DNA from 3 places in the Ochrobactrum teleogrylli genome. Region 1 is predicted to be linked to each of the others. Evidence: predicted binding sites of a transcription regulator. Region 1 holds the regulator's gene; each other region holds the start of a gene.
What was found. Region 1 encodes LexA, which represses DNA repair genes until DNA is damaged. Its sites were predicted from a motif close to TGTTCNNNNTGTGTTCNG; they were not measured.
Positions count from the first base shown of each region.

Region 1 (4,211 bases):
GTGATGATCGCCGTGATGCTCAGCGCGTTATTGTTCGACCGGGCTGCGATCAGCATGCGCAATCTGGCAATCGCCGGAATGGTGACCATCGCGATTTCACCGCATGAAATATTGGGGCCTAGTTTTCAAATGTCCTATTCGGCGACAGCTGCCCTGATCGCCGGTTATGCCTGGTGGAGCGCGCGCAAGGCCAAGAAGCTGCAGGATATGGAAAGGCGCGTTGCAGCGCCAGTCGGCGGATTGGCAGCCAAGGCGTTGAATTTTGTCTTTGCCGCTGCAGGAACGTCGTTATTGGCTGGGCTTGCAAGCGGTATTTTCGCTGCCTACCACTTCAACAATACCGCACCGTTGGGGCTGATTGGCAATGTGCTGGCTGATCCGGTGATTGCCGTTCTGGTCATGCCCTTTGCTGTTTTCGGTTTGGTGTTGATGCCGCTCGGTCTCGACTGGATACCATTGTCCCTTGCTGGTTCCGGTGTGTGGATCGTGCGCGAGATTGCAAGTTTCGTGGCGTCCTGGTCCCCGGAAGGCAATCCGGGCGCGATGCCGCTCACAGCGCTTGCTTTCTGGACCATAGCGCTTGTGATTGCGGTCCTGTTCACAACCAGATTCAAGATTCTCGCTTTACCATTTGTTTTATTGGGATTTATCGCCTTTGTACGCGAGCCGTTTCCAGATGTCGTGATCTCGGAAGATGCTAAGCTGGTTGGGGTTCGACTGTCCGATGGGCGTTTTGCCGTGAACCGCGACAGACCATCCAAGTTCACGGTCGATAATTGGCAAACTGCCTATCTCGCATCGCAATTTCTGATACCGCAACACGCAAAGGACCGGCTCAGAGGAATCCCGACGGACGGCTTTATCTGCGAGGATGGATTGTGCACGATCACGCTGCGCGACGGGCGCGTGCTTGTATATACGGCTGATCCGACAGTTCAGGATATCGCCTGTGACATTGGCGATGTGATTATTCTGGCTGTAGCTGGCGAAATGCCAGGATGCACGCGCACGAATAAGCTCGTTCTCAACCGGCGTGATCTGGCCTTGCGCGGGACGGTTGAAATCAAATTGGGTGACAAGAAAGACGCCGCCAATGTTCCCACCGTGAAGCTTTCAAGCACCTCGCCCGACGAAAGCGGCGCTCCACCGCAACAGCCCAGATTTGCTGATCCGCGTTACGACGACACGCTGGCCTTCGCCATCGATGAGCCACGGCGTCCGTGGCATCTATTTCGGCTCTATTCCCGCGCAGCGCGGGGACTGCCAGATTGGGAATATAAAAAGAAAAGGACTGCGCAGGTGGTGGTGTCAAATTGTCCGGCTGATGACAATCAGGAGCCGGGCAAATGTGAATGACCGCATGGCGGCTATGAGATCAGTTATTCCGGCAGTCCGGTAAACTACCATTGCGACCCAAATCGCCCAAAACGGACAACCTCTGATCAATACCGGCGGATCAGACCGACCAGCTTGCCCTGTACGCGCACGCGGTCGGGACCGAAGATGCGCGTTTCGTAAGCGGGGTTTGCCGCTTCAAGCGCAATCGACGCACCCTTGCGGCGGAAGCGCTTCAAGGTCGCTTCTTCATCATCGACCAGAGCCACGACAATCTCGCCCGGATTGGCCATGTCACCGCGCTTGATGATCACCGTGTCACCGTCGAAAATTCCGGCATCGATCATCGAGTCACCTTTGACCTCCAGCGCATAATGTTCGCCCGCGCCGATCATTTCCGGCGGAAGGCTGAGCGAATGCGTCTGGTTCTGAATGGCGGAGATCGGCACACCGGCAGCGATGCGTCCCATGACAGGCACCGACACGGTTGCCGACACATCGTCATTGATCGCAACCGGGGCAGGGCGCAATGGTTGCGCGGGCGCAGGCGGCGCCTTGCCCAGACTGCCTTCAATGACGCTCGGTGCGAATTTCTTCTGCGCGTTCAGCCCCGGTGCAATCGAATCCGGTAGCCGCAGCACCTCAAGGGCACGCGCTCGGTTCGGCAGTCTGCGAATAAAACCGCGTTCTTCCAGAGCGGTGATCAGCCGATGTATGCCCGACTTGGAAGCAAGATCGAGCGCCTCCTTCATTTCGTCAAAAGATGGCGGAATGCCCGTTTCTTTCAGACGGTCATGAATGAACAGCAGAAGCTCGTGCTGCTTACGGGTCAACATGCGCGACACCCTCCGGCCAGATAAGAATCGAGAAAAACAAAACCAGAACGAACACTATATGTTCCAGTCTTGTTCTGCAATGGTTTTAAAATGATTAACGGGTGCGCGCCTTGTTGCGGTTCTGTTCACGGAAGGGTGTGAGGTGGGGCTCGGTGTTTGATGAAACGGTTTGTTTTCAAACAATTACGTTTGTTACTTCGTGTTCATTCGAGGTTGTGAAAGCGCGGCTTTTCACACCTATCAGCGCAACATCAGAACACGGCACGGTGTGCCCGCAGCGGCTGCCGGGGCATTTTCATCACGAATGAGCAGTGCATTGCAACCGACAAGGGCCGTCAGCATGGACGAGTCCTGTACTGGAAACGGTGTCACCAGCAGTGTTCCATCGCTTTGTGATTCGACCGTTGCGCGCACAAAATCGCGGCGATGGTCATTGGCGGGCATCGCCTGACCGAGTTTCGCCGGGCGGATATCCGCCGTCAAATCGGTGCCTGCAAGTTTCGCGATAAGCGGACGGAGAAAAACCAGACTGCAAACAAGACTTGAAACCGGATTGCCTGGCAGGCCGATTATGTGAACGGTTTTGCCATTGACGGTCTTGCGTCCATACATCAGCGGCTTTCCGGGGCGCATGGCGATTTTCCAGAAGTCCAGTTCGACACCGCAATTGCGTAATGCGCCATGGACGTAATCGCGGTCACCGACCGAGGCGCCGCCGATGGTCACCAGTACGTCGATGCCGCTGTCGAGAGCGGAGGCGATAGCCGCTTCGATCTGAGCCGGATCGTCCGGAATGATTCCCATATCTTCAGGCTTGCCACCGGCGCGGCGCACGATTTCGGCAATGCCGACGCTGTTTGACGCGACAATCTGGTCCGGGCCGGGGTCGGCTCCCGGCGGCACAAGTTCGTCGCCGGTGGCCAAAATAGAAATGCGAGGTTTGCGAAACACATCAAGCGTTGGATTGCCGCTGGCCGCAGCCAGTGACAAAGCGGGTGCGTCCAGTTCGCGGCCAACGGACAGAACAGTCTTGCCCGGCGCAAAATCGAGACCAGCCCGGCGGATATGACGCCCCGTGGCTATGCCTTCGAGTATGGTTAGCTGATCGCCAGATCGCTCGGTATGTTCCTGGATGACAATCGTATCGGCAGCTTCCGGCATCGGTGCGCCAGTGAAAATACGCACAGCCTGTCCGGGGAGGAGTGAACCGTCGAAGCGCTTGCCAGCAGCGGATTCGCCGATAACCTTCAGTTGAAGCGGATAGGTGGTATCTGCTGGCGCAATCAAAGCATAGCCGTCCATGGCTGAGCAGTCGAAAGGCGGTTGCAGGAAATGCGCCTCAACGGCGCGGGCAACAACGCGCCCGCCCGCTTCGTTCAACGCAACGGTTTCGAGGCCATGCGGTTCTGCGGAGGAGAGTATACGCGCCAGAGCATCTTCGACCGGGAGAAGGGACATCGTATTTCCTCTCGAACTCAAACTTGTCGGAACGTTTCACGCCTTCCAGTCGCCGGACTTGCCACCAGACTTTTCCACAACGCGGATATTGCCGATTTCCATATGGCGATCGACAGCCTTGGCCATGTCATAGATCGTCAGGCACGTCACGGATACAGCGGTCAGAGCTTCCATTTCCACGCCGGTGCGGCCCTTGAGCTTTGCAAGTGCGCGAACGCGCAAGCCCGGCAGCGCATGGTCCGGTACAATATCCACCGCGACCTTGGTCAGCATCAGCGGGTGGCAAAGCGGAATGAGGTCGGCGGTCTTTTTCGCGGCCATGATGCCCGCAAGCCGCGCGGTTCCGATCACATCGCCCTTGGCTGCGTCGCCCGCCAATATGAGCGCCAGCGTTTCCGGCTTCATGGTCACGCTGCCTTCGGCGACGGCCTGACGCTCGGTCTCGTCCTTGGAGCCGACATCCACCATATTGGCGGCGCCTTTCTGGTCGAGATGCGTGAGCCTGGCCGTGTCCGAGGTCATGACATCAGGCCTTGCCGGTCAGGAGTTCGCGTGTGGCGGCGGCAACATCGTCCTTGCGCA
Region 1 covers NZ_JBBHKQ010000001.1:406,630-410,840, forward strand. Annotated here, with positions in the region: gene WIX40_RS02045 (ComEC/Rec2 family competence protein) at 1-1,356, shown strand, start outside; gene lexA (transcriptional repressor LexA) at 1,443-2,171, opposite strand; gene WIX40_RS02055 (molybdopterin molybdotransferase MoeA) at 2,412-3,629, opposite strand; gene moaC (cyclic pyranopterin monophosphate synthase MoaC) at 3,666-4,151, opposite strand; gene trpC (indole-3-glycerol phosphate synthase TrpC) at 4,156-4,211, opposite strand, start outside.

Region 2 (4,211 bases), 1.5 Mb from region 1:
TCATGGTCGAGCAAGGTGGCGGCTATGACGCCCAGTTCCGGCGTCAATGGCTGGGGCGGCGTGGCAGCCCGGGTCAGAGCGTAGACGCGGCCCGGATTGGCCATCGCATGCATGACGGCATGAAATGCCGATTGGGCGTCGGTGACCGGATTTGCCAAACCACCTTCGAAGGCCGGAGACGAATGGGGTGAAGAATGCAGCATCAATTGTCTCCCCGAACCATGGTGAAGAAATCAACTTTGGTGGCAGCAGCTTCGCTGCGCAGTTTTGTGTCGGCCTGTTCCAGCCGGTTGCGCAAGACGTCGAGGACCTGACGCTCCACCGCTTCACGGCGCGCTTCGTCGGTCCAGAGCGCATCAAACAAAGCGGCCAGTCGTGCCTTTTCCTGATCGCGACCGAGAGCATAGGAATGCCCGACGGAACCATCGGTCAGACGCACAGTCGCGCGCGTCACCGTCGCCTCGCCGACATTGAAAGGCGCACCGCCGCCGCCGATACGGCCGCGCAGCATTACCAGTCCTGTTTCCGGACCACGGAGAATTTCGAAATCAGGCTTGTCCGACCAATTCTGCCAGAAAGCTTTCAGCTCTTCGCCGCTTGCCTGCGCAAGCGTTGCCATGCTGGCCTGTCGTGCAGCCTGCACCGCGTCAAGCGCCTTGCTGTTGCCGGACTTGTCGTTGCTGGCCGAGGCGTGCATCCCACCGGCGGCAGTGCCATTGCCTGCCTTGGGCTCTGTCGTTTGCATGAGCTTTTCCGCCCTGTTCAATTCCGTTGACTTGCCTTGCATATTTGTCTATTTATCTAGACAACCATACAATAACAAAATTATTACTCCCTGCCAATGACAGGACGATGACAGTTGATGACAAAGACCAGACGAATTGAAAGAAATAGCGGCGTGGCGATCTGGCGGCAGATTGCCGATGAGATACGCGGCGACATCATGGCCGGGAAACTTCAGTCCGGCGCGCGCATGCCTGCCGAAATGGAGCTTGCGGATCGCTTCGGCGTCAACCGCCATACGGTGCGCAGCGCCATTGCCGCGTTGACGCAGGAAGGCGTACTTCGTGCCGAACAGGGTCGCGGCACATTCGTCGCCAATGCAAAGCGTTTGACCTACCAGATCGGGCCACGCACCCGCATTTCACAGTCACTGGGCACGCAGGCGAGCGAAGTCAAAGGCATATTGCTCAGCAGCGGCACCGAAGTCGCGACCGCCGAAATAGCCGAAGCCCTGGGCATCGCCGCCGGAAGCGAAGTCACGCGGCTTGAGACGGCGCATAGTGCCGATGGACGCCCTGTATCGCGCGCAACGCATTGGGTGGATGCGGCGCGCTTTCCCGATTTTGCTGCTGACTATGCTGAAAACGGGTCTATTACCTGGGCGCTCAGGAAAGCTGGTATCGAGGATTATTTCCGCAAATCGACAACCATATCTGCCCAGCACGCTGATTCAGATGACCTGAAACATCTGAAGCTCTCGCCCGGTGCTATCGTGCTGATGGCACGCGCCATCAATGTCGATACGAACGGTCAGCCTCTTCAATATTCTCTGACGCGGTTTTCTGCGGATCGCATGGAGTTTTCGATCGATACATATTGAGCTGATAAGCTCGGAAATTTCTTTATTATTCAGTTAGATAATATTAATTTATAAGGTTCCGATTTAACAAACCGTCTAACCATAATGAAACGGGCGCCTAAAGCGCCCGTTAGATTCATCAAAATGGAATTTCGTCGTCGAGATCGCGGGAGAACCCACCGCCACCGCCGCCACCCGAAGAAGACGGTCCGGACGAACCGAAATCGCCACCACCGCCGGAATAATCCGACATCTGATTACGTCCACCACCGCTGCCGCGATCAAAAGAACGGCCCTGATCGCCGCCTTCACCACGGCTATCGAGCATCTGAAGCTCACCACGGAACTTCTGTAGCACAACTTCCGTCGAATAACGGTCGTTGCCGTTCTGATCCTGCCACTTGCGGGTCTGGAGCGCGCCTTCGATATAAACCTTGGCACCCTTCTTCAGATATTGCTCTGCGACCTTGGCAAGGTTTTCGTTGAAAATAACAACGCTATGCCATTCGGTGCGGTCCTTGCGCTCGCCGGACTGGCGATCACGCCAGCTTTCCGAGGTCGCAATACGCAGATTGGCAACCACATCGCCTGAATTCAGACGACGAATTTCCGGATCGGCACCGAGATTGCCGACCAGAATGACCTTGTTGACGCTACCAGCCATCGAAAACCTACTCCGGGTCTCATGCGCGCCTCGCCGGATCTGAAATCCTCACAAGAGCGCTTTCCTAAAGAAGGATCAGGCGCATGAATTGCGCCATCACCTGAAACTCAATTACCCACCTTACAGGACTGGCGCGCATGACGCTCAATTTCCCGGGCGGGGAATGGTCAATGTCCACAGAGTTTATGTTCTTGTTTTGTTCAAAATGCAAGTGCTTGTGGCATCAAATCGACAAAACATCCCTCATTTCTAACGAGGTCCAGTGACTAACGAGGAGAATGCCTGACCCGCCGCATAGCGACAGCCGAAGATACAACAAAGCGCGTCACAGTCAGACAATGAAAAGCCCCGCCGCTCACTGTTTCTTTGGCGCGCGGGGCTTGGGGTTTGAGCAAAGCTCATATGTCGGCATTAATTCGTCGACAAAATCTTTCGGAACTCGAAGGCACGCGGCCAATCGTTTTCCGCGCATATATAGATTTTCGGCAATCGAACTTCTCACCAACGATGCATTGTTCCTTGCGAAAGAACGCATCCGCGACAAAGATCGATTGTGCTTTCATCTGTGTGAAAGCTAGGCAGTGTAGTCAGGTGGACTCATGCTCCTTTACCTCCCTACCGGATTTCCCGCCTCCTGCGAACCTCTTGCCGATATCGCGTCATCCCTCCGCAATACCTCTTCGCATCAGCGAGTAAGAGAAGTGTGCTCCTGTCAGGAGTGACAGTCAACGCTCTTGCGTTCACATTTCGTATCGCCTATCAGAAGCTTGGTTGTTCGATATTTGTTCCGGTGATACAAGAGCGCAAATTAGGATAACCAAGCCCCTTCTTCTTTGGAGGGCTTCGCCCCATATTATGGGATTGGCGCGGCGGTTCATCGCCGGGGCCAATCTATCCATGGCATCACGAAGCAGGCAGGACGCGGAATGAGCGATCAGAAATTCATTTCCATACGTGGCGCGCGCGAGCACAATCTTAAAAATGTCGATCTTGATTTGCCGCGCGACAAGCTGATCGTCATGACAGGCCTTTCCGGCTCGGGCAAGTCGTCGCTTGCCTTCGACACGATTTATGCGGAAGGCCAGCGTCGTTACGTGGAAAGCCTCTCGGCTTATGCGCGCCAGTTTCTGGAAATGATGCAGAAGCCGGATGTGGACCAGATCGATGGTCTGTCGCCCGCCATTTCCATCGAACAGAAGACGACGAGCCGTAATCCGCGCTCGACGGTCGGCACTGTCACCGAAATCTACGACTATATGCGCCTTCTTTTCGCGCGTGTGGGCGTGCCTTATTCGCCTGCAACTGGCCTTCCCATTGAAAGCCAGACCGTCAGCCAGATGGTTGATCGTGTGATCGCTCTGGAAGAAGGCACGCGTCTTTACATTCTGGCGCCGATCGTACGCGGGCGTAAGGGCGAATATAAGAAGGAACTGGCAGAGCTTCAGAAGAAGGGCTTCCAGCGCGTCAAGGTGGACGGCACTTTCTACGAGATTGCCGATGTTCCGGCGCTCGATAAGAAATACAAGCACGATATTGATGTGGTGGTAGACCGCGTCGTCGTGCGCCCTGACCTCACCTCGCGCCTTGCCGACAGTCTAGAAACTTGCCTCAAGCTCGCCGACGGTCTGGCCGTCGCTGAATTCGCCGACAAGCCGCTTCCGCCCGAAGAAACGGCGGAAGGCGGCGCAGCCAATAAGTCGGCCAACGAGACCCACGAGCGCATTCTGTTCTCAGAAAAATTCGCCTGTCCGGTTTCCGGTTTCACGATCCCGGAAATCGAGCCGCGCCTGTTCTCGTTCAACAATCCCTTTGGCGCCTGCCCGACCTGTGACGGTCTCGGCACACAGCAAGCTATCGATCCAAACCTGATTGTTCCCGATGAAAGCGCGGCGCTGAAAGATGGTGCAATTGCGCCCTGGGCGCGGTCATCGTCACCCTATTACAATCAGACGCTGGAAGCGCTGG
Region 2 covers NZ_JBBHKQ010000001.1:1,872,598-1,876,808, forward strand. Annotated here, with positions in the region: gene phnH (phosphonate C-P lyase system protein PhnH) at 1-203, opposite strand, end outside; gene phnG (phosphonate C-P lyase system protein PhnG) at 203-697, opposite strand; gene phnF (phosphonate metabolism transcriptional regulator PhnF) at 860-1,603, shown strand; gene ssb (single-stranded DNA-binding protein) at 1,722-2,246, opposite strand; partial or broken gene WIX40_RS08795 (hypothetical protein) at 2,838-3,063, shown strand; gene uvrA (excinuclease ABC subunit UvrA) at 3,173-4,211, shown strand, end outside.
Region 2: the regulator LexA is predicted to act here: its motif matches at 2,433-2,450, upstream of ssb (single-stranded DNA-binding protein).

Region 3 (4,211 bases), 3.0 Mb from region 1:
CGGCATGGCCGTGGCGCTGGCCTATGGCAGCAAGTTTGGCCCCGGTAGCCGCCTTCTGCTGACATTGAAGATGTGGCGTCGTGCGGGTGTGCTTTATACGACCCACATCATGACGACCATGGCGACGATTGCCATCTTTGCTTCCGCTGCGATTTTTCTGAAGCGCGCCGATCTGCTCAAGGAAATCAATATCGAGCCGCTGCTCAAGCACCCGGTGGAATCGCTGTTCGGTCTCGTCACGCTGGGCCATCAGCTGGGCTATAACAACATCTTGTCGATGTATGCCGTCATGCTGGTTCTGACGCCGATGCTGCTACTGCTGGCGCGCATCAGCCTGCCCCTGATGCTGGGTGTCTCGGGCGTAGTGTGGTTCCTGTCGGGACTTTATAACGTCGCGCCGATCAATTATCCGACGGAAGGCGTCTGGTTCCTGAACCCGCTTTCCTGGCAGTTCCTGTTTGCCATCGGCATTGCAGGCGTGATGCATGTGCGCCGCGGCGGCCAGTTGCCCAACCATCCGGCGCTGATCGCCCTTGCCGTTGGCTATCTGGTGCTGGCGCTGGCCTGGGTCCGCATTCCGCTTTGGGGGATCGATGCCTCGATGGGCCTGCCGATGGTCATCACCGGTTTCGACAAGACTTTCCTGTCGGGCCCCCGTCTGCTGCACATTCTGGCGATGGCTTATCTCATTGCCGTTGTGCCGACGCTGAACAATATCGCCCGCACCGCGCCGGATAATCCGCTCGCCATCCTCGGCAAGCATTCGCTGCCGGTGTTTATCGCAGGCACGCTGCTTGCCATGGTGGCGCAGGTGATGAAGCTCGTGAACCCGGGTGGTCTGCCTTACGACACGCTGCTGATCGCAACCGGTATCGTGATGCAGTTCGCGCTGGCCTATTATCTGGAGTGGCTGCCGACAATTGGCTGGGGCAAGAACGGTGCGGCTGCCAAATCTGCCAAGCCTGTAGTGCCTGCCGCCGAGCCGGTGAAGATGCAGTCAGGACCGAAGCCGCAGCCAGCGCTGCAGCGCTATTGATAAAAAGCCGCCTTCGGGCGGCTTTTTCTTTCTGCGCGGCCGTCCCGCTGGCATTTTCCACAGGTCCAACTCAAAATTAACCATTCATTAATCTTAAGAGGGTTTAATCATTTACATCCAGTTCGGCTGGATTCTTACCGAGTGGTTTTGCCACTCTGTTTGACGCCTCCCTGTTAAACTCCTGAGAGCCGCCATTGCGGCTCTTTTTTTGTGCCTGCAAGGCTCTAGCCGCCAGCGTTTAAACGCATGAGGGGAACCGGAAACCGGTTCGACCCGTTCTGCTTGCAGGGATAGTTAACTACCCCTTGAAAATGTTAACCGAACGTTAAACATAATCTTGCGCGACCGTGCATGAAGGTGCAGTTTATCGTGGACTTGTTTGTCATGACAGTTCCGTCCGAACGTCCTGCGTGATCGAAAGACGGTTCAGCAATTTTCAGTCGCGTCCATTTTTCGGATGGATGCGGGCAACGGAATGGGCCGCCGATGCAGGCGGTCACGCAAGGTGGCAGAGCAGTGATTAGCGAACAGAGACAGATGCCGAGCAATATGATCAGCCTCGCGGAGCGCATGGTCTTCTCGGATTCGTTCAAGCCGATCTACAGCCAGGGCATGGATATGGTCGAGGAAGCGGCAAGCTATCTCGACGGTGAAGGCCGTGAAGAAGCGCGCAACCTGTCCCGGATTGCTGCAACCCTCTATGCCGCCGAATCAATGCGCCTCACCACCCGTCTCATGCAGATCGCTTCCTGGCTGCTGCTCCAGCGCGCCGCCCGCAACGGTGAAATGAACCGCCAGCAGGTGTCTGCCGAAAAGGCCAAGGTGCGTCTCGACACGCCATCGGCTGGAGAGGGCGCGCCGGGCTGGAACGAGTTGCCTGCAGCTTTTGCCGAACTCGTGGAGCGCTCGATGCGTTTGCAGGCGCGCGTGCGCCGCATGGACCGAGAAGTCTATGGAGATGTGGTTTCCTTGCAGACCAATCCGCACGACAACCCGGTTTCCGAACAGATTGTGTTGCTGAAGACGGCTTTCGGCGCGTCTTGAGGGACAGCTGATATTTCGGCTTTGACGGCCTGCTAATGGCGTTGTTTTCCGCTTCAGGTGCTCACGTACCTTATGTACGCTGCGCTCCGGTTCTCAAAGCCCACCATTTTCGGGTCGTCATAACCGAAATCTGCGCTGCCCCGACCGTGCTCTCGGCGCATGTTTCTCTTTTGTTCACTTTTCTGCTGTCAAGTGAATCCGTCTGAGGATAGGGTTCGCTTATGAAAGAAACGATTCGCATTATTGGCATCGATCCGGGCCTGCGCCGCACGGGGTGGGGCATTGTCGAATCGCTTGGCAATTCGCTGCACTTCATCGGCTCGGGCACGGTGACGTCGAATGCCGAGATGGATCTCGCCTCGCGTCTTTGCCAGTTGCATGAGGGGCTTTCCAAAGTCTTGCATGAATTCATGCCGCATGAAGCTGCGGTCGAACATACTTTCGTCAACAAGGATGCGACCGCAACGCTCAAGCTTGGCCAGGCGCGCGGCATCGCGCTGCTGGCACCGGCCCAGGCAGGTCTACCGGTGGCGGAATATGCGCCGAATGCGGTCAAAAAAGCGGTGATCGGCGTCGGTCACGGCGAAAAGCAACAGATTCACATGATGGTCAAAGTACTGATGCCGCGTGCGTCGTTCGATACGAGCGATGCCGCCGATGCGTTGGCTATTGCCATTTGCCATGCCCATCATCGTCAGAGCATTGTAAGCGCCCGCCGGATGCAGGCGTTGTTAGCGGGGTAGAACCGGAATGATCGGCAAGCTTAAGGGCGTGATCGATGAAATTGCCGAGGATCATGCAGTCATCGACGTGCATGGCGTCGGCTATGTGGCGTTTTGTTCGGCGCGCACGCTGGGCAATCTCGGCGGAGCGGGCGAGGCGGCCATTTTGTTCATCGAAACCTATGTCCGCGAGGACATGATCCGCCTTTACGGTTTCGCCAATCAGCTTGAGCGTGAGTGGTTCCGCCTGCTGCAAAATGTGCAGGGCGTCGGCGCCAAGGTGGCTCTGGCCGTGCTTGGCACATTGTCGCCGTCGGAACTTGCCAATGCGATTGCGCTGCGAGACATCGCCATGGTGTCGCGTGCGCCGGGCGTCGGCAAGAAAGTGGCGGAGCGCATCGTCACCGAATTGAAGAACAAGGCCCCGGCTTTCGCTGGTGAGGCGAGCGGCACCATCGGGCTCAAGCAGGAACTTGGAGCCGGTGCGGCCCCGGCCCCCGTCGCGGATGCCGTGTCGGCGCTTTCCAATCTCGGTTATTCGCGCGATCAGGCGGCGAATGCCGTCGCGGCTGCGCTGAAAGAAGCGGGCGAGGATGCCGATTCGGCAAAGCTCATCCGGCTTGGTTTGAAGGAATTGTCGCGGTGATTAGCTTGTGTCGGCGATATGTTCATGCGAGGAGGAAGGCATGAGCGACCGCAACCCTCTCATCGATGCCGACAAACGCGTGGACGAAGACAATACGCTGCGCCCGCAGACGCTTGACGATTTCGTGGGGCAGGCAACGGCGCGCGCCAACCTCAAGGTCTTCATCGAAGCGGCCAAGGTGCGCGGCGAAGCGCTGGATCATGTGCTGTTCGTCGGACCTCCCGGTCTCGGCAAGACGACGCTGGCGCAGATCATGGCCAAGGAGCTGGGCGTCAATTTCCGCTCCACCTCCGGCCCGGTCATCGCCAAGGCTGGCGACCTGGCGGCTCTGCTGACCAATCTCGAAGAGCGCGACGTGCTCTTCATCGATGAAATTCATCGTCTGAGCCCCGCTGTGGAAGAAATTCTCTATCCGGCGATGGAAGATTTCCAGCTCGATCTGATCATTGGTGAAGGCCCGGCAGCGCGCTCGGTAAAGATCGATCTTGCCAAATTCACGCTGGTTGCGGCGACGACGCGTCTTGGTCTCCTGACCACGCCTTTGCGCGATCGCTTCGGCATTCCGGTACGGCTCAATTTCTATACCGTCGAGGAACTCGAATATATCGTGCGCCGTGGCGCGCGCATCATGCAGATGGGCATTTCGCCGGATGGTGCGCTGGAAGTCGCGCGCCGCTCGCGAGGCACGCCGCGCATCGCCGGACGCCTGCTGCGCCGTGTGCGCGATTTCGCGCTGGTCGCCGGTAGCGACGTCATCGACCGC
Region 3 covers NZ_JBBHKQ010000001.1:3,430,772-3,434,982, forward strand. Annotated here, with positions in the region: gene WIX40_RS16040 (OpgC family protein) at 1-1,036, shown strand, start outside; gene rcdA (protease adaptor protein RcdA) at 1,574-2,080, shown strand; gene ruvC (crossover junction endodeoxyribonuclease RuvC) at 2,302-2,823, shown strand; gene ruvA (Holliday junction branch migration protein RuvA) at 2,831-3,448, shown strand; gene ruvB (Holliday junction branch migration DNA helicase RuvB) at 3,489-4,211, shown strand, end outside.
Region 3: the regulator LexA is predicted to act here: its motif matches at 2,241-2,258, upstream of ruvC (crossover junction endodeoxyribonuclease RuvC).